One region of the Streptomyces sp. NPDC048516 genome, then DNA from elsewhere that is predicted to be linked to it. Evidence: riboswitches for the same ligand, from Rfam matches in the RefSeq annotation. Region 1 holds a riboswitch; each other region holds the start of a gene.
What was found. Region 1 has a riboswitch for thiamine pyrophosphate ahead of thiO (glycine oxidase ThiO). Riboswitches for the same ligand answer to the same signal wherever they lie in the genome.

Region 1 (9,569 bases):
TGCACCGGACGGTGGTCCATGCCCCGGACCGCGAGGCCGAGTTGGCGGGCGTGTTCGGCGACGGCTCCGGGCCACGGACCCCGTGCGCCCGGCCCACGGTGACGGTGCTGCGCCCGGACGATCCGGCGTCCCGGCCGGACGAGGCCCATGAGGCGGTGACCCTGACCGCGACGGTGGCCCCGCCCGGCCCGGTCGACTGGGCGGGCGGGGAGACCGCGGCGGCCTGCGCGGAGCGGATGACCGAGATCGCAGAGGCGGCCGTTCCCGGGCTGCGGGAGCGGATGCTGTGGCGGGAGGTGCTGCCGCCGACGCCGGACGGACTGGCGCCGGGACCGGCGCTGGCCGGCCGCGAAGGCCGCTTCCTGCGGCCCGGCAACCGCACCCGGATACCGGGGCTCTACACGGTCGGCGGCTGGTCGCATCCGGGCGGCGGACCGGCGCATGCCGGGATGTCCGGTGCGATCGTTGCGGGCCTGATCGTGAACGGCGACGACTGGCACGGCTCCAGCTGAGCGGCGGGGCGGGGCGGGGCTGTCCCGGCAGAGGCTGTCCCGCAGGCGCTGTCCGGGCCGGGGCCGCCGCGGGACGGTGCGGCGCGCCATCGGCCGCGCGTTTCGTCCGCTCAGCAGCGGTGCTGCTCAGTAGCGGTACTGCTGCCCGTCGTACCCCGGCTGCTGGTAGGGCGGGTAGGGCTGCTGCTCGGGCGGGAGTTCGCCGTCGCGCTGCTGCGGGACCCAGACGCCACCGGGCGGGGTCTCGCCGTACCCCTGGCCGAGCGGCTGTCCCTGGGCGTCGTACTGCTGCGCCGCGTAGGGAGATGAGGCGTAGGGGTCCGCCTGCTGGTAGGGGTCCGCCTGCTGGTAGGGGTCGTAGGAGGCGGCGTACTGCTGGCCGCCGAGGTACGGGTCGGTGTAGGGCGCCTGCTGGGCCTGGGCCTGGGCCTGGCCGTCGCCGTAGGCCGCATAGGGGTCGGCGTAGGGGTCCTGGCCGGCTCCGGTCTGGTCGTAACCGCCGCCGTACGCATAGCCGTTGCCGTTGCCGTTGCCGTTGCCGTTGCCGTTGCCGGCAGCAGGGTCGTAGACGTCGTAGCCGCCGTAACCGTGGTAACCGGGCTGCTGGCCACGGGCGTCGGGGCTGTAGATGCCGTATTGACCGGTCTCCTCGGGCATCGGCTGGGGGGCGTAGACGGCGGCGTTGTCGGGCCGCGCGAAGTCGTCCTGGACGGCGAACGCCTGGGTGGCGTAGGCATCTTGATCCTGCTGCTGCCCCTGGTACGGGTCCTGGCCGCGGTAGTCGTCGCCGGGGGTGTAGCCGTAGAAGCCCTGTCCGACCACGGTCTCCTGCGCGGCAAAGGCCTCCTGCCCGGCAACGAAGGTGTCCTGCGCGGCGAAGCCGTCCTGCCCCGCAGGGGTACCGGGCCCGCCGTAGGTGCCCTGCCCGGCGAAGGTGTCCTGCCCGGCGAAGGTGTCCTGCCCGGCAAAGGTGTCCTGCCCGGCGTAGGGGTCCACCCGCTGGAAGCCGCCGGTGCTCTCGAAGGTGTCCGGGCCCCCGTCGCCGCCCCGGCCGGGGGCCTCGGTGGGCGCCACCGCCTCCAGGCCGGAGACCTCCAGCGTCGGGTCGGCGGGGGGCGGTTCGGACGGGCGGGCCCTCCGGCGCCGGCCGCTGTCACCGGACGCCCCGGGCATGCCGCGCAGGGCCCAGCCGGTGGTGAAGCCGCGACGGAAGGAGAGCGTCACATTCGTCTGCCCGATGGCGAAGGCGACAAGTCCCAGCCCGATCACGAGTATTGACGGGATGATGACACCGACGACCACGCCGAGAAAACCGGCGAAGGCCAGTAGCCGCCAGCGCAGCCGCGCCTTGTTCTGGAGCAGGACCTCACCCAACAGCCACAGTGCCACCAGGCCGAACGCGATGTAGAGGACCGTCCAGCCCATATACGCCCCTCTTCCGCCGCTCGCCGGCCACCGTGATCAGGACTGCTGGTGCAGCCCCAGATTCTCGTAGATTTCCAGGGTCGCCGTGGAGTGGTTCAGGGTAATGAAGTGCAACCCGGGAACATCCTCGGCCATCAAGCGTGCGCACAGGTCCGTTGCGTACTCGATACCAATGGAGCGTACCGCCGCCGGGTCGTCCTTGACGGCGAGGATGCGCTCGGCCAGCTCGGGCGGGAAAGCCGCGTTGCTGAGCTGAGCGAACCTCTCGATCTGGCGCACGTTCGTGACCGGCATGATCTCCGGAATGATCGGCGTCGAGCAACCCGCCGCCGCAACGCGGTCCCGCAGCCGGAAGTAGTCCTCGGGGTAGAAGAACATCTGGGTGATGGCGAAGTCCGCGCCGGCCCGGCACTTGGCGACGAAGTGCGCCACGTCCGTGTCCCAGTCCGCCGAGCGCGGATGCATCTCGGGGAAGGCCGCGACGCCGACGCAGAAGTCACCGGACTCCTTGATCAGCCGGACCAGGTCGGCGGCGTAGCCGATGCCGTCGGGGTGCTTGACCCACTCGCCCATCGGGTCGCCGGGCGGGTCGCCGCGCAGCGCGAGCATATTGCGGATCCCGGCGTCGGCGTACTGGCCGATGATGTTGCGCAGGTCGGCCGTGGAGTGGTTGACCGCGGTGAGGTGGGCGACCGGGGTCAGGGTGGTGTCGGTGGCGATGCGCTCGGTGGCGCGCACCGTGCCGTCACGGGAGGTGCCGCCGGCGCCGTACGTCACGGAGACGAACGTCGGCGAGACGGCCTCGATGCGGCGAATGGCGTTCCACAGGGTCCGCTCGCCCTTCTCCGTCTTGGGGGCGGCGAACTCGAATGAATACGACTGCTTACCGGAAGCAAGCAGGTCGCGCACCGTTCGTGCGCGATCAGTCCTGGTGGAAGCTGTACCTAGGGCCATACCGGCAGGTTAACCACCGGCCGGGCCCACACCAACCGCGTCGGGCGTAATGCCTGGTTGGCCGGGTTGATGTCCACTGGGTGGACATTTTCCCGTCGCCCGGGCGTCAGGAGACCGCCGGCTCCCGGTACCGCGCACAGTGACGCAGGTCACCTGGTTACCCGGTGCCCGGTCACCCGGCCGCGCGGGCCGGACGCGACGGTGCGGAGGTGTCCGGGGCGTCCCAGGTCCGGATGCGCCGGGCCAGTGCGGCGGCCGCCGCTCCCGGATCGTCCGCCTCCGTGAGGGCGCGGACCACCACGATCCGGCGGGCGCCCGCCTGCAGCACCTCGTCCAGATTTCCGGCATCGATCCCGCCGATCGCGAACCAAGGGCGCTCGGGAGCGCGGGCCGCGGCGTAACGGACCAGGTCGAGGCCGGGGGCGTGGCGGCCGGGCTTGGTGGGGGTCGGCCAGCACGGGCCCGTGCAGAAGTAGTCCACACCCGGTTCGGTGAGTGCGGCGTCCACCTCGGCCTCGGCGTGGGTGGAGCGGCCTATGAGGACGTCCGGGCCCAGCAGGGCGCGGGCGGCCGGGACCGGCAGATCGCCCTGCCCGAGATGCAGAACATCGCTGCCCGCCGCGTGGGCGACATCCGCGCGGTCGTTGACCGCGAGCAGCTTGCCGTGCCGCCGGCAGGCGTCCGCGAAGACCTCCAGATGCCGCAGCTCCTCGCCGGCCTCCATGCCCTTGTCCCGCAGCTGGACGATGTCCACACCCGAGGCGAGCACCGCGTCCAGGAACTGCGGGAGATCGCCCTGGCGCCGGCGGGCGTCCGTGCAGAGGTAGAGCCTGGCATCGGACAGAGCCGGGCGTGCGGTGGTCATCGGGCGGCTTCCCCCCAGGTCGGGGGCGTACGGGCCGGGCCTTCCGGTCCGTACGCCCCGCGGATGCGGTTACGGATGCTGATGCGGCTGCCGAAGTGCGGGCCGCGTCATGGCGTCAGACGGCGAGCGCCTGGGCCCGGCGCTTCACCTCCGTGCCGCGATTCTCGCGCAGCGCCTGGGCGGGCGTGCCGGGCAGGGTCTCATCCGGGGTGAACAGCCACTCCAGCATCTCCTCGTCGGTGAAACCGTCGTCCTTGAGGAGGGTGAGGGTGCCGACGAGGCCCTTGACCACCTTGTCGTCCTTGATGAAATCGGCGGGCACGTGCAGCGCCCGGTTCTCGCCGCGGCGCACCGCGATCAGCTGGCCCTCCTTGACCAGCTGCCGGACCCGCGTCACCTCGACGCCGAACTGTTCGGCGATGTCGGGGAGGGTGAGCCAGGCGGGGACGAGTCCATCGATGTTTGCGTCAATCTCGGTCACAGGACAAGCCTGCCACCTCCCACTGACAGCCGGTAGCCGGGCATCGCCATCGGAGGCCTGCCGCACACCGGAGGGTGACGGCCGGCGCCCGGCCGGCCACCGCCGGTCACCGCGCTCCCGGGCGCCCCGCGCCCGGCTCCCGGAGCCCGCGCCCGCCTACAGCGCCGCGGCCTTGAGCGGCACCGACGCATTCGCGGCCCGCTCCCGGTCCAGGGCCACGCCCCGTTCGATCAGCTTGCGCCCCTGGGCGAGGTCCCGGGGCCGCCCCACGGCCAGCAGCGCGACGAGCCTGCCCTCCCGTCGCCCACCACCGCCCCGGTCCGACGGCGCTTCGCGCAGACCCCCCTCACTGCGCAGCCAGAGCACCGACCAGGCGGCCCCGGCCGGGTCACCGCGCCAGACCAGCTCGTCGGCGCCCCCGTGGTGGCCCACGTACTGCACGAACCGGCCGAACTGCTCCGACCAGAAGTACGGAACGGGGTCGTAGGCCACCCCTTCCGCCTCGCCGCGGGCGATGTTCTCGGCGACCGTGCGCGGGCCCTGGAGGGCGTTGTCCCAGTGGTGGATCAGCAGGCGGGCGCCGTAGCGGCCCGACGGGAAGGAGGCACAGTCGCCGACCGCATAGACATCGGGCACGGAGGTGCGCAGCTGCTCGTCGGCCAGTACGGAGCCGTCCCGCGGCGAGAGCTCGACGCCCGAGCCGGCCAGCCAGCCGGTCGCGGGGCGGGCGCCGATCCCGATGACCACCGCGTCGGCGGGCAGCACCGTGCCGTCGTCGAGGGTGACCGCGCCCGCCGTGACGGAGGCGACCCGGGCGCCGGTGCGCAGCTCCGCGCCCGCGTCCGCGTACCAGCCGGTCATATGGGCGGCGACCTCGGCGGGCAGCGCACCGGCCAGCGGGCGGTCGGCGGCCTCGACGACGGTGACCGCACAGCCCGCCTCGCGCGCCGCGGTCGCGAACTCGGCTCCGATCCAGCCGGCCCCGACGACCACGATCTCGTGCTGGGCGGCGAGCACCGGCCGCAGCCGCTTGGCGTCGTCCAGGGTGCGCAGCAGATGGACGCCGGGCAGTCCCTCGCTGCCGGGCAGCACGACCGGGTCGGCGCCGGTCGCCAGGACCGCGTAGTCGTAGGGGACCGGGCCCTCGGCCGTCTCGATCACATGGGCGTCCGGCACCAGGGCGGTGACCGGGCGGCTGAGGTGGAGGGTGATGCCGAGCGCTGCGAAGTCGACGTCGAAGGTGGAGCCCTCGGCCTTGCCCAGCAGTACCGCCTTGGACAGCGGGGGACGGTCGTAGGGCTGGTGGGGCTCGTCGCCGAGGAGCGTGATCGCGCCGGGCCAGCCCTGTTCGCGCAGGGCGACGGCGGTCTGCACACCCGCGATTCCGGCGCCGGCGATCACGACGTGCGGCGTGCGGTCAGGGGCCTGGGAGGACTTGCTCTGCTCGCTCACCCGATCACTCTAGGACGGGGTGTGAGGCGGCTCGCAGCAGCGCGCAAGGAGATCTCTGACACAGCGTCACCGTCCGGGCGGCCCGGGGCGCGGGCCCCCGGGAGGCCGCGGCGCTGCCTTACGGTGCCTCGCGGCCCCGTATTAGGGTGACGGATACACGCACTCGCGGGAGCCCGGACGCACCGGGCTGAGAGGGAGGCTGACCGGCCTCCGACCGTACGAACCTGATCCGGGTCATGCCGGCGAAGGGAGGGGCTGGACACCCATGCACGTAGCTGCCACACGATCACAACCCACCCCGCAGAGCCCTGATGTGCTGGTCATCGGCGGCGGCATCATCGGCCTGGTCACCGCCTGGCGGGCGGCCGTACGCGGGCTGAGCGCCGCGGTGGCCGACCCCTCACCCGGGGGCGGCGCCGCCCGGGTCGCGGCCGGGATGCTGGCCGCGGTCACCGAGCTCCACTACGGCGAGCAGACCCTGCTGGGCCTCAACCTCGCCTCCGCCCGGCGCTACCCCCGGTTCGTCGAAGAGCTGGAGGAGGCCGCGGGCCAGGCCGTCGGCTACCGGCGGTGCGGCACCCTGGCCGTCGCGCTGGACGCCGACGACCGCGCCCATCTGCGCGAACTGCACGCCCTGCAGATCCGCTCGGAACTGGAGTCACAGTGGCTCACGGGGCGCGAGTGCCGGCGCCTGGAGCCGATGCTGGCCCCCGGGGTACGCGGCGGGCTGCGGGTGGACGGCGACCATCAGGTCGATCCGCGCCGGCTGGCGAGCGCGCTGCTGACCGCCTGTGTGCGCTCCGGGGTGGCCTTCCACCGGAGCGCGGCCGTGCGGCTGACGGTCGACGGCGGCCGTGCCACCGGCGCGGAACTCGCCGACGGGACCCGGGTGCCGGCCGGTCAGGTCGTGCTGGCCGCGGGCAGCCACAGCGGCCGGCTCGCCGGCGTGCCCGGCGAGGTGCTGCCCCGGGTGCGGCCGGTCAAGGGCCAGGTACTGCGGCTGCGGCTGCCGGAGATGCCCGCCGGCAGCCCCGCCTTCCTCTCCCGCACCGTACGGGCGGTCGTCCGCGGCGGCCCGCTCTACCTGGTCCCGCGCGAGAACGGCGAACTGGTCGTCGGCGCCACCAGCGAGGAGCTGGGCTGGGACACCACCGTGACCGCCGGCGGCGTCTACGAGTTGCTGCGCGACGCCCACGAACTGGTCCCCGGCATCACCGAGCTGCCGCTCGTCGAGACCTGCGCCGGTCTGCGCCCCGGCTCCCCCGACAACGCCCCGATGCTCGGGCCGACCGCCCTGCCCGGCCTCCACCTCGCCACCGGCCACTTCCGCAACGGGGTGCTGCTCACCCCCGTCACCGGTGACGCGATGGCCGAGGTACTGGCCACCGGCCTCCTTCCCGAAGAGGCCCGCCCCTTCTCCCCCGCGCGCTTCTCCCCCACGCCTGAACGGCACGGGGGGACCCCCATCGCCGCGCCGGGGTCCGAGCGCACCCGTGCCCCACAGGAGCAGCCCGTATGAACGCCGCCCCACCCACCCCCACCGTCTCGGTGTCCGTCAACGGGGAGACCCGCGAGATCCCCGGCGGGCTCACCCTCGACCGGCTCGTCGCGACGCTGTCCCAGGCACCCGCCGGGGTGGCCGCGGCGGTCAACGAGACCGTGGTGCCCCGTACCCGGTGGTCCGCCACTGGGCTCGCCGACGGCGACCGCGTCGAGGTGCTCACCGCGGTCCAGGGAGGCTGATCCGCAGACATGACCGACACCGCAGCGCTCCGGGGAACGGCCCCCGCCGCATCCGGCAGCGACTTCGCCGCGAGCGGGGACCCCCTCACCCTCGCCGGCACCACCTTCGCGTCCCGCCTGATCATGGGGACCGGTGGCGCACCCAGCCTCGACGTCCTGGAGCGGGCACTGCTCGCCTCCGGTACGGAGCTGACCACGGTCGCCATGCGGCGGCTGGATCCGACCGTGCAGGGCTCGGTGCTCTCCGTACTGGAGCGGCACAAGATCAAGGTGCTGCCGAACACCGCGGGCTGCTTCACCGCGGGCGAAGCCGTGCTCACCGCCCGGCTCGCCCGGGAAGCGCTCGGCACGGACTGGGTCAAGCTGGAGGTGGTCGCCGACGAGCGCACCCTGCTGCCCGACCCGATCGAGCTGCTGGACGCCGCCGAAACCCTGGTGGACGACGGTTTCACCGTGCTGCCCTACACCAACGACGATCCGGTGCTGGCCCGCAAGCTGGAGGACGTGGGCTGCGCCGCGATCATGCCGCTGGGCTCGCCGATCGGCTCCGGCCTGGGCATCCGCAACCCGCACAACTTCCAGCTGATCACCGAGCGGGCCGGCGTCCCCGTCATCCTCGACGCGGGCGCGGGCACGGCGTCGGACGTCTCACTGGCCATGGAGCTGGGCTGCGCGGCCGTGATGCTGGCGTCCGCGGTGACCCGCGCCCAGGAGCCGGAGCTGATGGCGTCCGCCATGCGCCACGCGGTGACGGCGGGCCGACTGGCGTACCGCGCGGGGCGCATCCCCCAGCGACACTTCGCGCTGGCCTCCTCACCGACGGACGGTGTGGCCGCCTTCGACCCCGAGCGGCCGGCTTTTTAGCCCCACGTTTCGGCTGCCCGCCGTTGTGGTGCCGCCCTGCCTTGCCCCATGCCCACGAGCCGCACCCGACCCGTCACGCACACCCCACGGCCCTTCTTCCCCCACCCCTGCCCCTCAGGCCCGTCACCGCAGCCCGAAAGCGCCGCGCAGCGGACCCGCCCCCGCCGCAGGCGGGCGGCGGTGGCACCGCGCAGCGGGCCCCGAAGCGGGCGACAACCACGGCGGGGAGGCCGAAATCGTGGGAGGCGGCCCATAGGCCATAGACTCTTCTGCCGTGGATACCACCCTTCAGGACCCGCTCGTGGGCCAGCTGCTCGACGGCCGTTATCGCGTCCAGGCGCGCATCGCCGCAGGCGGTATGGCCACGGTCTACCAGGCCATGGACACCCGGCTCGACCGCGTGCTCGCGCTGAAGGTGATGCACCCGGGGCTCGCCACGGACGGGGCGTTCGTCGAACGCTTCATCCGTGAGGCGAAGTCGGTCGCGCGGCTGTCGCATTCGAATGTGGTGGGCGTCTTCGACCAGGGCACGGACGGTACGTACGTGTATCTGGCCATGGAGTACGTCGCCGGCTGCACGCTGCGCGACGTGCTGCGCGAGCGGGGCGCCCTGCAGCCACGGGCCGCGCTGGACATCCTGGAACCGATCCTGGCCGCCCTGGGGGCCGCGCACCGCGCCGGGCTGGTGCACCGCGACATGAAGCCGGAGAACGTCCTGATCGGCGACGACGGCCGGGTCAAGGTCGCCGACTTCGGTCTGGTGCGGGCGGTGGACACCAACACCACCGCCTCGACCGGCTCCGTCCTGGGCACCGTCTCCTACCTCGCCCCCGAGCAGTTGGAGCACGGCACCGCGGACGCCCGGGTCGATGTCTATGCCTGCGGTGTGGTGCTCTACGAGATGCTGACCGGCGGGAAGCCGCACACCGGCGGCACCGTGGCGCAGATCCTCTACCAGCATCTGCACGAGGACGTGCTGCCGCCGTCCGGCCTGGTGCCCGGTCTCGCACCGCAGCTGGACGAGCTGGTCGCGCTGGCCTGTGCCCGCGAACCGCAGGTGCGTCCGCAGGACGCGGTGGCGCTGCTGTCCCGGGCGCAGGAGGCCCGGGCACAGCTGACCGACGCCCAGCTGGACATCGTGCCGCCGGAGGCCAGGGACCTGGCCCCGGGGAGCTCGGGTGAAGGCTTCGAGCGTACGGACGTGATACCCCGCACCGATGGCATACAGCCGCCGCTGCCGGGGGCCGGCGAGACGGAGCTGAACCGCACCAGC
Region 2 (9,569 bases), on a different contig from region 1:
TCACCCAGCACGGCGGCCCCAGCCTGTCGTCCACCGCGAAGGCGGCCGTGACCTGGGAGTTCATGGTCGGCACGGTGCTGGACTTCCTGGGGTTCGGGCTCGGCGCGCTGGCCGCCCGGCTGCTGCCGCTGTTCCTCTCCCAGACCGTGATCAGCGCCAACCTCGTGATCACGGCGGTGCTGAGCATCAAGCTCCTCGGGATCCGGCTCTCCCGGGCCGAGTGGAGCTCCATCGGCGTGGTGTGCGGGGCGTTGGTGCTGCTGGCCACGGCCGCCGGGCCGGAAGGCAGCGGCCACACACCGATCGCCGCCCACTGGTGGCTGCTCGCCGCTTCCGTCGTACTGATCCTCGGTGGCACCCTGATCGTGCGGCTGCTCGGTGGACGGGCCGCGATCCTCGCGGGCCTGCTCTCCGGTCTGGGCTTCGGGGCGCTCGGGATCGGCGTGCGCGTGCTGAACGGCGTGGACCCCTTCCATCTGCCGTCGCTGCTCGGCGACCCCGCCCTGTACGCGATTCTGGTGGCCGGAATCGGGGGCATGTATCTGCACACCGTCGCGCTGCAGATCGGCTCGGTGAACGGCGCCACGGCGGCGCTGGTGGTGGGCGAGACGGTGGTCCCGGGCATTCTCGGGGTGCTGTGGCTGGGCGACTCCTCGCGTCCGGGCTTCGCCTGGGTCGCCGTCCTCGGGTTCGTGGTGGCCGTGGCGGGCGCCGTCGCGGTCGCCTGGTTCGGCGAACCGGAACCGGGGGACGGGCCCGGCGCGCCGACGGCGGATGAGGCGAAGGCGGAAGTGGCGGCACGCTGACACCCCCCGCACCCCGGGAGCCCAGGGGCGCCCGCTCCGTGTGGCCGGCCCGCGGCATCCGGTGTGACCCGCCCGTCGAGTCCGGCGTGACCCGCCCGTCGAGTCCGGCGTGACCTGCCCGTCGAGTCCGGCGTGATCAGTCCGCTGGCTCCGGGGTGATCAGCCCGTCGTACCCGAGGTGATCAGCCCGTAGTACCCGGCGCGCCCAGCACCACCACGTCCTGGGCGGCGAAGGAGATGCCCACCCGCTCCCCCACCTCCGGCGCGTCCCGCAGTGCGCAGGCCGCTTCCACCTGCGGACCCCCGGCCGGCTGCAGCAGCAGCGCGACATGGGTGCCACGGAAGGTACGGGCCGTGACCGTACAGGGCAGGCCTTCCGGGGCGGCGGTCAGCCGCACCCCGGCCGGGCGGACGAGCAGGCGGCACGGCCCGTCGGCCGTACCGTCCGGGACCGGCACCTTGCCCCAGGGGGTGGCAGCGGCCTCGCCCTGCACCGTCGCCGCGACCACGTTGTCGAAGCCGAGGAAGCGGGCGACGAATTCGGTGGCGGGCCGCTGCCAGACCTCCAGCGGGGTGCCGGTCTGTGCGATCCGGCCGTCCTGCATCACCACGACCCGGTCGGCGAGCGCAAAGGCCTCGCCCTGGTCGTGGGTGACCGCCAGCACCGTGGTTCCCAGTTCGCCGAAGAGGCGGCGGAGTTCGACGACCAGCCGTTCGCGCAGGCCGCGGTCGAGCTGGCCGAGGGGTTCGTCGAGCATCAGCAGGCGAGGGCGGGGGGCCAGCGCACGGGCCAGTGCGACCCGCTGCTGTTCGCCGCCGGACAGGGAGGCCACGGCGCGCCGCTGGGCGCCCGGCAGTCCGACGAGGTCGAGCAGTTCGGCGACCGTGCGCTCCCGCTCGGCGCGTGCGGAACCCCGCATCCGCAGCCCGAAGGCGACGTTGCCCTCGACGTCGTGCTGCGGGAAGAGCTGGTGGTCCTGGAACATCAGGCCGACCCCGCGCCGGTGGGCAGGCACCCCGGACTGCTCCCGCCCCTCCAGCAACACCGCTCCCGCGTCGGCCTGTTGGAGCCCGGCGACCACCCTGAGCAGGGTGGACTTGCCGCTGCCGCTCGGCCCCAGGACGCACACGATTTCGTGCGCGGCGACGTCCAGATCCACCGCGTCCAGTGCGGGGCGCCCCGCCGTGCCGAAGCGGACGGTCACCCCGCCCAGCCGCAGCAGTTCCTGCGCCGTGGTCCCGGCCCGTGCCGTCATCTAGAACTCCCCGGAGTGGTCGAGGGGGCGCAGGCGCTCCAGTACCAGCAGGGCACCGGCGCACACCACCATCAAGAGGGTCGACAGGGCCATCGCCTGCCCGTAGTTGAGCTCTCCCGCACGTCCCAGCAGGCGTGCCACGGCGACCGGCAGCGTCGGCTGGTCCGGCCGCGCGATGAAGACCGTCGCGCCGAACTCACCGAGGGAGACGGCGAAGGCGAAGCCCGCGGCGATCAGCAGGGCCCGCCGCACCATCGGCAGGTCGACCTCGCGCCACACCCGCCACGGCGAGGCACCGAGCACGGCGGCCGCCTCCCGCAGCCGTCCGTCGACCGCCCGCAGGACCGGCAGCATCGTCCGGACCACGAACGGCACCCCCACCAGCGCCTGGGCGAGCGCCACCAGCCACCACGAGGCGCGCAGATCGAGCGGCGGTGTGTCGAGACTGATCAGGAATCCGAAGCCGACGGTCACCGCGGACACCCCGAGGGGCAGCATCAGCAGGGCGTCGAAGCCCCGGACGAACCGGCTCACCAGGGCCGTCCGCCCGGATGGGCCTCTGCTCAGGCGGGGGAGGGTCAGCGCCGCGGCCGCCAGTCCGCCCACCACCAGCGCGATCGCCGTGGCGGCCGCCCCATAGGTGAGGGAGTTCCACAGGGCGTCCAGGGGCGCGACGGCGAAGGTGCTGTCGGCGCTCGCGGCCGACCGCAGCGAGGTGTAGAACACCGCTCCGTAGCCGTCCGGCCCGGCGAACGATCGCTCCACGAGCACGAGGAGCGGCACGATGAGGAGGACGGTGATGACGGCGAGCGTCGCCCACAGCAGCGTCCACTGGCCGCGGCCGCGTGGCCGGTGTGCGGTCTGCGACGCCGGCACGAGCCGCAGGGCGGTCTCCCGGCGGCGCACCGTCCAGGCATGCACCGCCAGCACGCCCAGCACCGCCGCGAACTGGACCATGGTGAGGACGGCGGCCGTCGGAAGATCCAGGAACTCCGCTGTCTGCCGGTAGATCTCCACCTCCAGCGTCGCAAAGGTGGGCCCGCCCAGAATCTGCACCACCCCGAAGGAGGTGAAGGTGAAGAGGAAGACCATGAGCGCGGCGGCCGCGACGGCGGGCCCCAGGGCGGGCAGTGTCACCCTGCGCCAGGCCGCGAACCGGCCGGCCCCCAGCATCCGCGCCGCCTCTTCCTGACGCGGGTCGAGCTGGGCCCAGAGCCCGCCGACGGTCCGGACGACCACGGCGTAGTTGAAGAACACATGCGCGAGCAGGATCGCCCACACCGAGGTGTCCAGGCGCAGGCCCCACAGCTCGTCCAGCAGCCCGCCCCGCCCGGCCAGCGCCAGGAAGGCCGAACCGACGACGACGGTCGGCAGCACGAACGGCACCGCCACCACCGCCCGCAGCACCTGCTTGCCGGGGAAGTCGAACCGCGCGAAGACATAGGCACCGGGCAGCGCGATCAGCAGGGTCAGCCCCGTGGAGGCCGCCGCCTGCCAGACGGTGAACCACAGCACCTGGACGATGTCCGGGTCGCTCAGCACTGCGCCGAACCGGCCCAGCTGCCACTGTCCGCCGTCGGTGAGGCCCCGTCCGACGATCGCCACGACGGGATAGGCGAAGAACAGCGCGAAGAAGGCGAGCGGCACCGCCATCAGGCCGAGCCGCGCCGCCGTTCCCCGCACGGGCCGCGGGCGCCGGCCGCGGACTACTTCAGAACGAGCGAGGACCACTGCTTGATCCACTGTTCGCGGTTCTTGGTGATCGTCTCGGGAGGCAGGGTCGTGGGCTTGTCGATCGTCGTGCCGTACTTGGTGAACAGCTCCGGCACCTTGGCACCTTCGCGTGCCGGGTTGACGAACATCTGCAGCGGTACGTCCTCCTGGAACTTCTTGCTCAGCAGGAAGTCCAGCAGCGCCTTACCGCCCTTCTCGTTCTTCGCCCCCTTGAGCAGGCCGCCGAATTCGATCTGGCGGAAGCAGGTGCCCGCCGCGACCCCGGTGGGCGCCTCCTTGGGCGCGGGCTTCTTGCCCAGCACCTCGGCCGGCGGGCTGGAGGCGTAGGAGACCACCAGCGGCTTGTCGCCCTTGCCCTTGGCCTTGCCGGCCGCGGAGCCCGAGAACCGGTCGTAGTAGGCCTGTTCCCAACCGTCGACGACCTCGACGCCGTTGGCCTTGAGCTTCTTCCAGTAGCCCTGCCAGCCGGACTGCCCGTACTTGGCGATGGTGCCGAGCTGGAAGGCGAGCCCCGGGGAGGAGGTGGCGGAATTCTCCGTCACGAGCATCCCCTTGTACCGGGGCTCGAGCAGATCGTCGAAGGTCTTCGGCGGCGCGGTCTTGTGCCGGGCGAAGTAGCCGCGGTCGTAGTTGACGCAGATGTCGCCGTAGTCGAGCGGGGTGACACGGTGCTCGCCCTTGTCGAGCTGCAGCCCCGCCGGCACGTCCGCCAGCCCCTTGGCCTTGTACGGGCTGAAAATCCCCTCGTGCAGACCGCGCGAGAGCAGCGTGTTGTCGATACCGAAGAACACATCGCCCTGCGGATTTCCCTTGGACAGGATCGCCTGGTTGACGGCCTTCCCGGCATCCCCGCCCTTGAGGATCCTGACCTTGTAGCCGCTCTCCTTCTCGAAGGCGCGCAGGACCGACTTGGAGACGTTGAACGAGTCATGGCTGACGAGCGTGACGGTCTTGGCGTCCGCTCCCCCGCCGCCCGGGGCACCGCAGGCGGCCAGCGCGGACATGCCGACCGCGGCGGCGACCGCCGTGGCGGTGATTCTGCTCGTGGTGCTCACTGATTTCCTCCTGGCTGGCCAGGAAGAGACGCGGCCCCGCCCGGTGTCCGCGACTCTCGGCGTCCGAAGACGCAGGAAGGCGGCCCGGGGCGGGGCGCAAACAGCATGAGTGACGACCGAACTTCCTACCCGGAATGACCCGGGCGAGGTTCAAGGGTCTGCGGGCACCGTAGCTCTACGACGCTTCCGCACTCTCAGCGCTGTGGCGCTCCCCTGTCGGATGATGCATTTGTTCGATCACACAGTACCAGCGGGCGGTCAGCGTTCCGAGGCCGCGAGCTGCCCGCAGGCGCCGTCGATCTCCTGGCCGCGGGTGTCGCGGACGGTCACCGGCACGCCGTGCGCCTCGATGGCCTGGACGAACGCCCGCTCGTCCTCGGGACGCGAGGCGGTCCACTTCGAGCCGGGCGTCGGATTCAGCGGAATGAGGTTCACATGGACGCGCTTGCCCTTCAGCAGCCGTCCCAGCAGGTCACCGCGCCACGCCTGGTCGTTGATGTCCCTGATCAGCGCGTACTCGATCGAGATCCGCCGCCCGGACTTCTCCGCGTACTCCCAGGCCGCGTCCAGTACCTCACGCACCTTCCAGCGCGTGTTGACGGGCACCAGGGTGTCGCGCAGCTCGTCATCGGGCGCATGCAGCGACACCGCCAGCCGGCACTTGAATCCTTCGTCGGCGAACCGCAGCATCGCCGGCACCAGCCCGACCGTCGAGACGGTGATCCCCCGCTGGGACAGCCCCAGCCCGTCGGGCTCGGGGTCGGTCAGCCGCCGGATCGCCCCGACCACCCGCTTGTAGTTGGCCAGCGGCTCGCCCATCCCCATGAAGACGATGTTCGACAGCCGCGCCGGCCCGCCCGGCACCTCGCCGTCGCGCAGCGCACGCATCCCGTCGACGATCTGGTGCACGATCTCGGCGGTCGACAGATTACGGTCCAGGCCCGCCTGCCCCGTTGCGCAGAACGGACAGTTCATCCCGCAGCCGGCCTGCGACGAGATGCACATGGTGACCCGGTCCGGGTAGCGCATCAGCACGGACTCGACGAGCGTGCCGTCGTGCAGCTTCCACAGGGTCTTGCGCGTGGTGTCGTCGTCACACGAGATGTGCCGCATGACCTTCATCAGATCCGGCAACAGCTCGCTCGCCAGCTTCTCGCGCGCCGCCGCCGGGATGTCGGTCCACAGCGCAGGATCGTGCGCATAACGGGCGAAATAGTGCTGCGACAGCTGCTTGGCGCGAAACGGCTTCTCCCCGATCGCGGCCACCGCTTCGCGACGCTCGACGGGACTGAGATCGGCAAGGTGCCGCGGAGGCTTCTTGGCCCCACGCGGCGCGACGAAAGTGAGTTCTCCGGGTGCAGGCATGGTGCGTCCAGTGTGGCAGATCATTTACGGGCGCCCAGGTGGGAGGGGTGAGGGGGCGGTCACCCGCTGTGGCCCCGGTCGCCGGTGACCGGCCTCGCACGGCCCCGAGGCGGCCCAGGACGTCCTCCGGTCACGTGGCGCTGCCGGCGGACCGCGGGCGGCCCGGCCACTGAGGAACGGCTCTTCCCCTGCTCGGGAGGCGATCCCCGGTTGATCTAGCCTTTCGGCGATGCGCATTGATCAGATCGAACTCTGGCTCCGTGAGCATGGCGCGGACGTACAGCCCATGCTCCTGTCTGCCCGGTTCGATGCCTACCTCAGCGCACTCCCGTGGGAAGGCGGCGGCATCGACTGGCGAGACCTGCCGCACCGGTCGCTGGCACTGGATGGCGTCTCGGACGAAGACGTAGTGGGCTGGGCCCGCCAGACACCTGTGGCCCTGCACAGCCACGTGCTGGTCATCGACTCCGCAACCGAGCCAGGCGTGGTGTGCCGGTTCGCAGACGCCATGCGGGATTTCGAGCTGCTGTCGAACCGCCCCGAGCTCTTCATCTGCGGCGTCGATCTCGTGAATGGCGAGGTGCAACCGGCCTTCGAGCACTTCATCGAGCGGCGTTCGTTCGTGACCCTCCACGCTCTAACCTGAGATCAGCTGCAGCAGAGCCAGACGGGCTGATCACTGCTTAGTAAGCCTGGTGGTGATCTCCACGATGGATCGGCAGGTCAGTAGGCGGGCGACCAACCCCGGCTCCTCCAGTACCCGAGCTGTAGATCGTGATCTTCTTCGGTGTCGTCGCCCTCCGGCGTGAGGTCCCCCGACCACTCGTCGATCCCGAAGGCAGCAGCCAACGCGGAAGGGTGCTGCTCGGAGTCGATGTGCGGGGCAGAAAGTTGCGCTCGCCGGCATCAACGCTGGCCACATCACAGCCAGTGGCGGCACGGCAGGCGATCTGTCGCGGATTGTTCGAGCCGATGCACTCGCATCGTTGCCGGAGCAGACACGTGAATCCGGGATATCCGAGCACGCTACTGGCTCCGACCCTGCGACCCCACGGTCTCCGGCCCTATCCACATGCCGGCGGGCGTCGCCTCAGCCGGGGCGGAGGGGGCCGGACGCTGGAGCGGCGCCCCGAGCGGAGCCGGGAAGCCCGCCCGCCGGAGCGGAGCGCAGCCGGGAGCTTGAACTCGTGGAGAAAGCTGTTGCTCAAGCTCCGGACGGGATGTGCCAGAGCGGGGCTTGGTACTGCTCCGGGCGGCTGCTGAGCAGTAGGGCTCTGAGGTCCTGGCGCTGGTTGCCGCTGAGGCCGAAGGCTTCGGTGAGCCGGCGGAACGTGGTGTGGGTGATCCCGCGGGACCGGGCGTCGGCTTCGAACTCGTCGAGCTGGTGGAGTACGGCTTCCGGACCGAGCTTTTGGGCGGGCTGGCTGCCGGGCCGACTGGCCTTGTCGCGTTCGTGGTCGATTTCGGAGAAGCCGCAGATTTCCCGGCTGTGCTGCTCGACCTGGTGCAGGTTCTCCGTGGCGAGGATCGCTCCGGCGAGCTGGTTGCGGTTCAGGGCCTCGTCGAGATCGGCCTCGTACACGGCAGGGCCGTCGTCGGTGAGCGGGACCGGCAGGCCGACGTCCCTCACTTCGCACAGACCGCGGACGCCTCGTGCCGTGACGGCCAGCATGGCCGTTGCCTCGGAAGGGTGCCATTCCAGTACCACGCCGGCGGGTGTGACGTGCTCGGCCCTGAGCCTCAGGACAACGGGACCCAAGCGATCACGCAGGACGTCGGCGGGCAGTTCGCCGTCGAGGCCGGGACCGGCGACCAGGAGCCGTACGGGGAAGTTGAGTTCGCAGCACCCCGCGAGGGTGAGGGCATCGGCAAGGGGACTGCGAAGGGTGGGCTCGTCACCCTGAGCGAGGATGTCGCCGCCCACGTCAAGGAGGTCGACGGAGTCCGGCTCCAAGTGCTGAACCAGCTCTTCGAGCTGGCGAACAATTCCCTCGGCGCCATGGTGCGGATCGATCAGCGCGAAGGTCTGCGGGAGCTCTGCGGCCAGCCGGGGAAGCGTCGAGCCCGCGGGAGCAATCGGTGCGGCGTCGGCGGGTACGGCCTGGACGCTGCGGGTGAGCGGGCGGAGGCCGGTGAAGTTGGCCGGCCCTCTTGGGCCCGGCACGGGGTCCACCAAGAGACGGTCCCACGAGTAGGTGAGGACCACCGCCGGACTCTCGCCGCCATAGAGGGCGGCATCCAGCATCGCCGCGGCAACAGCGTCGCCGCCTCCTCCTGCTGCCACAATCAAGCGCGTCACGTGCGTCAGCGTACGGGCTGCTGTACCGGCCCACGGCCTACGACCTGCCGTTCCGGTCATGCGGCGACCCGCGGAGGGCACACCCTCCCCTCATTCTTCGAGCACGGGGACCCCAGGCGCCGCCATCACTCGCCGCGCTCCGCGTCGACTCCGTCCTCCGCCTTGCGTCAGCACGCTCCACACCCCGCCCAGCCTCCGCCGGTAACGCCCCGCGCCCCGACGCTCAAGCGTCTTGGCGATGACCTGCTCGACGTCGGTATCGGTGACCTTCCGGGGGACGCCGTCCGGCGCGCCCGCTTCGCCGTCGGCCGCGAGGCTGATGTCAACCGCTGCTTGTGCCGGCCAGGAGAGACGGATTTACATGGGTTCAGACCGACAGCAATAGCGCCTCCCTTCCTCTTCCCCTCCCCCTCCCCCTCCCCCTTCCCCTTCTCCTCCTCCATCCAATTCTCATTGCGATAGCTGCCGGATTTCTGCCGAGGTCGGCTCAATGAGTGGCTTTCCCGGACCGGACCGGCGTGCTGCAGCAACGGTCGGAACCAGCCCTGTACCCCTGTGGACGTCACATGAGGCGGCGGAGGGCTGAAGACGATGTTCGGGCGAAGGAAATTCCTCATGGCCGGCGCCACGGCCGGTGCCCTGGGTGGTGCGGGCATGATGCTCTCACGGGGTGTTCTGGGAGCTCAGGAGGATGCGTCACCCGCTCACGGAACCGGGTCCGCGGACAGCGCGGTGCCGCAGACCCCTCCGCTGGAGAGGTACGTCGATCCGCTGCCCAGGCCGATGACGGCCATCTCGGATCCTTCCGTCTATCCGGGCGCCGACTACTACGAGATCACGATGCGGAAGGGCTCGTGGCGCTTCCACCGCGATCTCGGGCCGGCAACCGTATGGGGGTACTGGGCCACGAACCCGCACGACCCTCGCAGGCCGATCGGCATGGGCTATCTGGGGCCGACGCTCAGCGTGACCAGGGACCATCCGACGGTCGTCAAATACCGCAACAAGCTGCCGACCACCCACCTGTTCCAGTCCGTGATCGACGGCATTCGCA
Region 3 (9,569 bases), on a different contig from region 1:
CGATCAGCGCCTCGAAGGCCAGCGGGGCACCGAAGACGTCCCCGACGAACCGCGAGTAGGCGGACCAGTTCATACCGAACTGGAACTCCTGGACGATGCCGGTGACGACACCCATCGCGATATTGATCAGAAACAGCTTGCCCCAGAACTTGGTGGCCTTGAGGTACTTCTCCTTGCCCGTCCGTACCCATGCGGTCTCGAGTCCGGCCACCAGAGCGGCGAGGGAGATCGTCAAGGGGACGAACAGGAAGTGGTAGACGGTGGTGATGCCGAATTGCCATCGCGCCAGAGTCTCTGGCGCCAACGCCAGTTCCATGCCGTGCTCCTTACGTCGCCGTTGCACTACGGCAATGCCCTGTATGCGCCACATAAAATGGCCCATACGGGACGCGCTTGTGAACGCGTTCACATTCACAAGCAATTATCTCCTACGGGTCTCAGTCACTTCTGCCGGGGGGTACGTGACCGCGGTCACGCCTGAGCGGCGGGCGCCACCACGCCCTCCACCTGCCACGACCCGGGCCGCACCGACGGCGGGGCGGCGCACCCCGGCACCCGTCCGCAGCGGCGAGAAAGCCCGCATCACGCACGAGGCCGCAGGTCAGCAGACCCACGGCCTCGGCACTCGTTCGACGACGGGTTACAGCGCCTTGCGGAACTCCTCCGCGGCCTCCAGGAACAGGTCCATCGCCGGGCCCTCGCCGATCGTCACCCGTACGCCCTCGCCGGCGAACGGCCGCACGACCACACCGGCCCGCTCGCAGGCCGCCGCGAAGTCGGTCGTGCGGTCCCCCAGCCGCAGCCAGACGAAATTCGCCTGTGATTCGGGGACCGTCCAGCCCTGCCTCAGCAGCCCGTCCACCACCCGCGCCCGCTCGGCCACCAGCGCATCGACCCGCTCCAGCAGCGCCGCCTCGCTGCGCAGCGACGCCACGGCCGCCTCCTGCGCCAGCTGGCTCACCCCGAACGGCACCGCCGTCTTGCGCAGCGCCGCGGCCACCGGCTCATGGGCCACCGCAAAGCCGACCCGCAGCCCCGCCAGGCCGTACGCCTTGGAGAAGGTGCGCAGCACACACACATTGGGGCGGTCGCGGTAGAGCTCGATGCCATCCGGCACCTGGGGATCGCGCACGAATTCGCAGTACGCCTCGTCCAGCACCACCAGCACATCGCTCGGCACCCGGTCCAGGAAGGACTCCAGCTCCGCGCGGCGGACGACGGTACCGGTGGGGTTGTTGGGGTTGCAGACAAAGATCAACCGGGTCCGGTCGGTGATCGCGGCGAACATGGCGTCCAGGTCGTGCACCTCACCGGAGGTCAGCGGAATCTGCACGGAGGTGGCGCCGGAGACCTGGGTGACGATCGGGTAGGCCTCGAACGACCGCCAGGCGTAGATCACTTCATCGCCGGGACCGGCCGTCGACTGGACCAGCTGCTGTGCCACCCCGACCGATCCGGTGCCGGTCGCCAGATGCTCCAGGGGCACCGAGAACCGCTCGGACAGCTCCGCCATCAGGCCCGTGCAGGCCATGTCCGGGTAGCGGTTGAAGGCACCGGCAGCGGTCACCGCGCTCTCCAGGACGCCCGGCAGCGGCGGATAGGGGTTCTCGTTGGAGGACAGCTTGTACGTGACGGGGCCGCCGGCCGCCGCCGGCCGGCCCGGCTTGTAGGTGGGGATGCCGTCCAGCGCAGCACGCAGCTTCGGGGTCTTCTCGCTCACCGCAGGGTCCTCCTCGACCGTCCTGCCTCTTCTCCAATACTGCACACCTTATGAGGATTGACCCGTTCGGCGGCAGCCCCCGCCCCGCCGCCGAGCTCGGCCGCACCCCTCGGCCAGGCGCGGGGTAGCCCCGCGCGGAGCCTCCAGGGGGCGCCGTCCGGTTCGGCGTGCGCCGGTGGCTCACTCCGTGGCGCGCGTCCCCCGTCAAGGTGACTTGAGGCCGCTTCGAGACCTGAACCGATCGACAGGCAAACGCACCACATCTCCGCCGAAATGATCATCTATCGCGCCAACTTCCTTTGCTTTCATGAGAATTGAGCGCTTCCGGCCATGCAGAAACGTACCTCTGCACAGCCCTCGTCCAAGCCCCGCGAATGGCCCTAATGAGCCCTACTATCGGCTCGCCATGACAGCAGCAGGGAAGCATCAGGTGAGCCGGTCGACCGGTCGCCGGCTGGGGCGGGCGGGCATCCGGGACGTGGCCGCCGCAGCCGGAGTGTCGATCACGACTGTCTCCGACGCGCTCAACGGCAAGGGCCGGCTTCCGGACGCCACCCGTAGCCATGTCCGCGAGGTGGCCGACCGGCTGGGCTACCGCCCGTCCGCAGCCGCCCGCACCCTCCGTACGGGCAAGTCAGGGCTCCTCGGCCTGACCGTGACCACGTACGGGGATGAACCTTTCACCTTCACCGAATTCGCATACTTCGCCGAGATGGCCAGAGCGGCCACCTCCGCGGCCCTGGCCCGGGGCTATGCACTGGTCATCCTCCCCGCGACCTCCCGCCACGACGTGTGGTCCAACGTCGCCCTGGACGGCACCGTCGTCATCGACCCCGCCGACGGCGACCCCGTCGTCACCGAGCTCGTCCGGCACGGCATCCCCGTCGTCTCCGACGGCCGCCCCGGCGGCACGCTGCCCGTCACCGGCTGGGTCGACAACGATCACGAGGCGGCCGTCCTCGGCCTGCTCGACCATCTCGCCGACGCCGGCGCCCGTCGCATCGGCCTGCTCACGGGCAACACCACCGACACCTACACCCGCCTGTCGACCACCGCCTATCTGCACTGGTGCGAGCGGGTCGGCCAGGAGCCTGTGTACGAGTCCTACCCGGCACACGACCCCTGTGCCGGGGCCGTCGCCGCCGACCGGCTGCTGGCCCGCCCGGACCGCCCGGACGCCGTCTACGGGCTCTTCGACCCCAACGGCACGGACCTGCTCGCCGCCGCCCGGCGCTACGGGCTGAGGGTGCCGGAGGACCTGCTGCTGGTCTGCTGCAGCGAGTCCACCCTCTACGCCGCCACCGAGCCGCCCGTCACCACGCTGTCCCTCAAACCGCGCCGTATCGGCACCGCCGTCGTGCAGATCCTCATCGACGCCATCGAGGGGCTCGACAACGGCCGGCCCGTCGAACAGGTGATACCTACCGATCTGATCATCCGGGCCTCGTCCCAGCGGCGTCCCCCGAGAACGACCATCAGCCCACCGCGAGGGCCCACCGGCGACTGAGCGTGCTCCCACATACGAGCGACGGTGTGATCACTTCTACGAGGAAAAAACAGGGCGATCCCGGGATAAATCCGCCGCGAATGCCGGGCTTCGGCGGATTGACCACCCCCGGGTGCGTCACAACCCGCGATCGGCATTCCTATGATGGGCGCACGACACCGCGGACCGCCGTCGACCAGGCAAAGGTCCGAGAGGTGCACGGCGGCGCAACGGTGGAGGGGTCGATGACTCAGGGGGCCAGTCAGGGACCCATGGTGTGGACCATGGCAGGAGAAACTCCGGCGTCTGTACCGCCGCCAGGAGTTCCCTCCGGCGCGTCCGCCGGGTCCCCCGTGCCGCCTGCCGGCCCGCCGCTCCACCTGCCCGCCGGGACCCCGGCCGCGCCTCCTGCCGCTCCACCCGCCGCGCCCCCCGTGGTGTCGCCCGCCGCCCCGCCCGCGGAGCTCCCCGAGGAGTACACCCCGACCGCGCGCGACCTCCCGGTCATCGCGCCCGAGCGCACGGACACCCTCATCGACCGCCCTGCCGTCGTCCCGGTGCCCGAACCGGCCCAGGACCCCGACGCGCCCGAGGGCATGGGTCCGCTGTATGTCGTCGGCGACGTGCACGGCTACTACGACGAGCTGCGCGAGGCGCTGGCCGCCGAGGGCCTGATCGACGCCGACGGCAACTGGGCGGCCGGCAATGCCCGGCTCTGGTTCCTCGGCGACTTCACCGACCGCGGCCCGGACGGCATCGGCGTCATCGACCTCGTCATGCAGCTCTCCGCCGAGGCAGCGGCGGCCGGCGGCTACTGCAAGGCCCTGATGGGCAACCACGAACTCCTGCTGCTGGGCGCCAAGCGGTTCGGCGACACCCCCGTACAGTCCGGCGCCGGCACCGCCTCCTTCCAGGCCGCCTGGCTCCTCAACGGCGGCCAGAAGACCGATATGGACCGCCTGGAGGACCACCACCTCCAGTGGATGGCCCGCCTGGACGCCGTGATGGAGGAGGACGGGCATCTGCTCGTGCACTCCGACACCACCGCCTACCTCGAATACGGCGACTCCATCGAGGCCGTCAACGACACCGTCCACGACGTGCTCACCCGCAGCGACGCGGACGAAGTCTGGGATCTGTTCCGCAAGTTCACCAAGCGCTTCGCCTTCCGCGACGAGGACGGCTCGGACGCCGTACGCGAACTCCTCGACGCCTACGGTGGCGACCGCGTCGTACATGGCCACAGCCCCATCCCCTATCTGCTGGGCGAGGTCGGCGCCGAGGACGGCGAGAGCGAGAGCGTGGCGGTCGAGGGTCCGCATGTCTACGCGGACGGTCTGGCCATCGCCATGGACGGCGGTATCACCATGGCCGGAAAGCTTTTGGTCGTTCAACTTCCGCTGGCCGGCTGAACGTTATCGGGGCAGGCGTACGGAAGGGCGGACGGCGGGCGATGGGCGCACCGCCGGGGGTCGCCACGGGCGGAAACCGGTCGTGGCATTACTCAAATTCCGTAAACTCTCTGTCACCCCGCGCCGCAGTCGCTCTACCATCGGACTATCCGTAGCAGGCTCTCCTCCGTTTCCGCCCACTGCCCGGCCAACGCCGGCCGTACGGCCCTACGGAGCATCGGGGGATCCACATGAACAGCGCTCCGCACCTGCTGAACGAGGACCGCGCGGAATTTGCGCGGATCCTTGATGAGGCGCTGCGTACCGCCGCATACCGCCCGGACGACTTCACCGCCGTCGCGGAAAACCACCTCAACAACGAGCAGTTGCGCACGATGGCGCTCAGCGCGACCACCGCCATCGCCGCGTGCGCCACGGCCGAATACCAACGCTATGTACAGCTCCGCGCCGAGTGGCGCGCACCGACGCCCGTGCCGCCCCACGTCGCGGCGGGCGACGAGGAGCAGAGCCTGGAGGCCGACGGGAGTCCAGGACCGGCCGGCGCCACGGCCCTGGGCGGGGCCGAAAACACCGGCGCCGGGCTCACCGCCATGGTCGCCGTCCTCGCTCCCGTCCTCGCCGGCATCGCCGCGGTGCTCTTCCTCCTCATCGGTTATGTGCTGCGCGCCATCAGCCCCGACAAGTCCTTGGCGCAGCCACTGGTCAACGTCGGCTGGATCTTCGCGGCACTGACCGCCGCGGGGACCCTTGTCGCGATGGCCGGACTGCTCATCACGGCGCTGCGCAATGGTTCGTCGCCCCAGGCCGCCAGAGCCGACGAGCTGGGTGAGGCGCTGGACCACGCCCGTGAGGTGTGGCGCCGTGCCCTCCTGGAGCGCGGTGTGCTGCCCTTTCTCCGCGAGGCCCTTGCCGACCCCGCGGCCACTCCGGACGACGACCCGGCACGCTATGTCCCCCGCCGCACTCCACCGCCCGAGAGCCGGATCCCCACGCTCGGCTACACCCGCCCCGAGTTCACCAGCCCCGACAGCGGCTCCTCGGGTTCCCGGCCGCGCTACTCCAGCCCGGATTTCACCAGCCCGGATTACGGGGGGCCCGACCACCAGGCGGATTAGTGCCCGGGGTGGCGGCCCGGCGCCCTGCGGGTCACCGAAGGGCGCTCAGGATGCCGCACCATGGGCAGGCGGAAGGCCCCCGCCTTTCGGTGGGGACCTTCCGCCAGAGGTGGCAGAAGGAGCGAGTCCGGGCGTCCGATGGAGCGACTCCCGACGGTGGGCTACTCCGCGAGCGGCAGGTACACGCGGTTGCCTGCGGCCGCGAACTCCTTCGACTTCTCGGCCATTCCGGCCTCGGGGTCGATCGCCAGGTCACCCCCGTGTTCACGGCGGATGTCCTGACTGATCTTCATCGAGCAGAACTTCGGGCCGCACATCGAGCAGAAGTGGGCCGTCTTCGCCGGCTCGGCAGGCAGCGTCTCGTCGTGGAAGGCGCGCGCGGTGTCCGGGTCGAGGGCCAGGTTGAACTGGTCCTCCCAGCGGAACTCGAAGCGGGCATCGGAGAGCGCGTCATCCCATTCCTGGGCGCCCGGGTGCCCCTTGGCCAGGTCTGCCGCATGAGCCGCGATCTTGTACGTGATGACGCCGGTCTTGACGTCGTCGCGGTCCGGGAGGCCCAGATGCTCCTTGGGCGTGACGTAGCAGAGCATGGCGGTACCCCACCAAGCGATCATCGCCGCTCCGATACCGGAGGTGATGTGGTCGTAGGCGGGCGCGATATCGGTGGTCAGGGGGCCGAGCGTATAGAACGGGGCCTCCTCGCAGATCTCCTGCTGGAGGTCGATGTTCTCCTTGATCTTGTGCATCGGGACATGCCCCGGGCCCTCGATCATCGTCTGGACGCCGTGCCGCTTGGCGATGGTGTTCAGCTCGCCGAGCGTACGCAGCTCCGCGAACTGCGCCTCGTCATTGGCGTCCGCGATGGATCCGGGGCGCAGGCCGTCACCGAGCGAGTAGGTGACGTCGTACGAGGCGAGGATTTCGCAGAGCTCTTCGAAGTGCGTGTAGAGGAACGACTCCTTGTGGTGCGCCAGGCACCAGGCCGCCATGATCGAGCCGCCGCGCGAGACGATGCCGGTCTTACGGCGGGCCGTCAGGGGGACATAACGGAGCAGCACACCGGCGTGCACCGTCATGTAGTCGACGCCCTGTTCGGCCTGCTCGATGACGGTGTCCTTGTAGATCTCCCAGGTCAGCTCCTCGGCCTTGCCGTCAACCTTCTCCAGTGCCTGGTAGAGCGGCACGGTGCCGATGGGGACGGGGGAGTTGCGCAGCACCCATTCGCGGGTGGTGTGGATATTGCGCCCGGTGGAGAGGTCCATGACCGTGTCGGCACCCCAGCGAGTCGCCCAGGTCATCTTCTCCACCTCCTCCTCGATGGAGGAAGTGACCGCCGAATTGCCGATGTTGGCGTTCACCTTCACCAGGAAGTTCTTGCCGATGATCATTGGCTCGATCTCCGGGTGGTTGATGTTCGACGGCAGCACCGCGCGTCCGGCCGCGATCTCGTCGCGGACGAACTCTGGGGTGACGTTCTCGCGGAGGGCGACGTACTCCATCTCCGCGGTGATCTCGCCACGCTGGGCGTAGGCGAGCTGGGTGACCGCGGCGCCGTCACGGCCGCGGCGCGGCTGACGGGGGCGGCCCGGGAAGACCGCGTCGAGGTTCTTGAGCCCGCCGCGCGGCGAGGTGTGCTTGAGGCCGTCGTCCTCGGGCCGCGGGGGGCGCCCCGCGTACTCCTCGGTGTCGCCGCGAGCGATGATCCAGTTCTCCCGCAGCGGCGCCAGACCACGGCGGACGTCGGTATCGATATGCGGGTCGGTGTACGGCCCTGACGTGTCGTAGAGCGTCACGTCCTTGCCGTTGGTGAGGTGCACCCGCCGGACCGGGACCCGAAGATCCGGGCGCGATCCGGAGACATAGCCCTTGTGCCAGCCGATCTGCGGCTCACCGCTGCCGTCGGCACCGTTTCCGTTTTCGGGCGTGCGTGCATCCTGCAGAGTCATGAGACCCAACTCCCTACGCCGGCATTACCCGGTAACAGGTTCAGCGGTCGACGCAGCGGCTTGCGTCCATGGGCGTTTCACGTGAAACGCCGCTGGGACGAAGGTCAGCGCCCTCTCAGCCCGGTGCTCCGAGCTCCCGCGATTGCAAAGGTGGCACCACGGTAGCGGCCGATGCGGCGGAGTGAACAGGGGGCCCCGGAGTTCTTGCAATGATCGGGCGGTGAGCCCTCACGAGTCCCACCACCCTTCCGCCGTGCACTCACACGCGCACGGCCACGGCCCTGCCGCGCCCGTCTCCCGGCATCTGCGCAAGGTCATCGCGGCAGTACTGATCCCCTTTGCCGCCGCGGTAGCGGTCGGTCTGGTCGTGCTCTGGCCAGGCGGCGCGCCTGGCCATAAGCCGTCCGGGGTCGGCTTCGACCAGCCCACGGAGCAGGCCAGAGTCGTCAAAGTGGCGGAGGTGAACTGCGCGGACGTCCATGCCGAGCAGCAGCCCCAGCCCTCCTCCCCGACGGGACAGCCACCGGCCGGGGGAGGGACCAAGGGCAAGCCCTGTCAGCAGGCGACGATCAAAGTCACCACGGGAGAGAACGCGGGACGCACGTTCCAGGCGGTGGTGACGCCGGACGCCCTACGGCACTACACCACCGGCCAGGAGGTGGTGGTGGCGTACTCCCCCAAGGCGCCGAAAGATCTGCAGTATGCGGTCAGCGATGTCGACCGGACGCTCCCGATGTGGGTACTGGCCGCCCTCTTCGCGTTCGCGGTGGTCATCGTCGGCCGACTGCGTGGAGTACTGGCGCTGGTGGCACTGGCGGCCAGCTTTGTGGTCCTGACGCTGTTCATCCTCCCGGCGATCCTGCAGGGCTCCAACCCACTGGTGGTGGCAGTGGTCGGGGGAAGCGCGATCATGCTGATCGCGCTGTACCTGTGCCATGGCCTGACGGCCCGTACATCGGTGGCCGTACTCGGCACCCTCGCCTCGCTGCTGCTGATCGGGCTGCTCGGGTCGGTGTTCATCAACTGGGCGCTGCTGACCGGTAATACGGACGACACGACGGGGCTGGTGCACGGCCTGTACCCCGATATCGAGATCCGCGGCCTGCTGCTCGCCGGGATCATCATCGGGTCTCTGGGGGTGCTCGACGATGTGACGGTGACGCAGACCGCTGCCGTCTGGGAACTCAAGGAGGCCGACCCGTCGGCCGGCTGGCGCAAGCTCTACGGCGCCGCGATGCGGATCGGCCGGGACCACATCGCGTCCGTCGTCAACACCCTTGTGCTGGCCTACGCGGGCGCCGCACTGCCGTTGCTTTTGCTGTTCTCGATCGCACAGAGCGGCGTCGGTACGGTCGCGACGAGCGAAGTGGTCGCGGAGGAGGTCGTCCGCACACTCGTAGGCAGCATCGGGCTGGTTGCCGCAGTGCCGCTGACGACGTTGCTGGCGGCACTGGTGGTCTCGGCGGACCGGATGGGGCCGGGCATGCCGGGCGACAGCGGGCCGGGAGTCGTCCGGCAATCCGGGGCGGGTTCCGGGGACGTGGTGGGTGCCGGCATGGCGACCGGCGCCGCGGAGAGCCGCCCGGGCCGTCGCGGGGGACGCGGCAGGCGCCGTAAGCGGTGACGGAGCTGCGGGGACGGCTTCCGTCCCCGCACGGGCGAGAGGAGCGGGGACGGGCGGGCGGAGGGCAGCGACCGGCAGGCAGCGCGACAGGGGCACGGGCAGGGAGGGGCACGGGCAGGGAGGGGCACGGGCAGGGAGGGGCACGGGCAGGGAGGGGCACGGGCAGGGAGGGGCACGGGCAGGGAGGGGCACGGGTACGCGGCGGGGCCTGCGTACCCGTAGGGCGTCGGCGCGGACGCGGCGACCGGGGCGGGTCAGCCGGCCGG

Region 2: another riboswitch for thiamine pyrophosphate. It lies ahead of ACGFR7_RS17830 (thiamine ABC transporter substrate binding subunit); the one in region 1 lies ahead of thiO (glycine oxidase ThiO).
Region 3: another riboswitch for thiamine pyrophosphate. It lies ahead of thiC (phosphomethylpyrimidine synthase ThiC); the one in region 1 lies ahead of thiO (glycine oxidase ThiO).

The regions. Positions count from the first base shown of each region.
Region 1 is NZ_JBICWS010000007.1:41,921-51,489, reverse strand. It holds gene ACGFR7_RS16025 (phytoene desaturase family protein) at 1-512, shown strand, start outside; gene ACGFR7_RS16020 (hypothetical protein) at 639-1,937, opposite strand; gene metF (methylenetetrahydrofolate reductase [NAD(P)H]) at 1,974-2,891, opposite strand; gene thiE (thiamine phosphate synthase) at 3,064-3,756, opposite strand; gene ACGFR7_RS16005 (Rv2175c family DNA-binding protein) at 3,872-4,237, opposite strand; gene ACGFR7_RS16000 (NAD(P)/FAD-dependent oxidoreductase) at 4,394-5,689, opposite strand; TPP riboswitch at 5,845-5,957, shown strand; gene thiO (glycine oxidase ThiO) at 5,955-7,208, shown strand; gene thiS (sulfur carrier protein ThiS) at 7,205-7,432, shown strand; gene ACGFR7_RS15985 (thiazole synthase) at 7,442-8,296, shown strand; gene pknB (Stk1 family PASTA domain-containing Ser/Thr kinase) at 8,571-9,569, shown strand, end outside.
Region 2 is NZ_JBICWS010000008.1:92,539-102,107, forward strand. It holds gene ACGFR7_RS17815 (hypothetical protein) at 1-806, shown strand, start outside; gene ACGFR7_RS17820 (ABC transporter ATP-binding protein) at 989-2,062, opposite strand; gene ACGFR7_RS17825 (ABC transporter permease) at 2,063-3,793, opposite strand; gene ACGFR7_RS17830 (thiamine ABC transporter substrate binding subunit) at 3,769-4,851, opposite strand; TPP riboswitch at 4,956-5,076, opposite strand; gene rlmN (23S rRNA (adenine(2503)-C(2))-methyltransferase RlmN) at 5,110-6,216, opposite strand; gene ACGFR7_RS17840 (hypothetical protein) at 6,446-6,862, shown strand; gene ACGFR7_RS17845 (hypothetical protein) at 6,940-7,065, opposite strand; gene ACGFR7_RS17850 (DUF1152 domain-containing protein) at 7,421-8,515, opposite strand; gene ACGFR7_RS17855 (multicopper oxidase family protein) at 9,248-9,569, shown strand, end outside.
Region 3 is NZ_JBICWS010000004.1:455,214-464,782, reverse strand. It holds gene ACGFR7_RS11680 (cytochrome ubiquinol oxidase subunit I) at 1-316, opposite strand, end outside; gene hisC (histidinol-phosphate transaminase) at 641-1,720, opposite strand; gene ACGFR7_RS11670 (LacI family DNA-binding transcriptional regulator) at 2,127-3,227, shown strand; gene ACGFR7_RS11665 (metallophosphoesterase) at 3,479-4,618, shown strand; gene ACGFR7_RS11660 (hypothetical protein) at 4,849-5,733, shown strand; gene thiC (phosphomethylpyrimidine synthase ThiC) at 5,895-7,679, opposite strand; TPP riboswitch at 7,673-7,829, opposite strand; gene ACGFR7_RS11650 (YibE/F family protein) at 7,861-9,303, shown strand; gene ACGFR7_RS11645 (SsgA family sporulation/cell division regulator) at 9,558-9,569, opposite strand, start outside.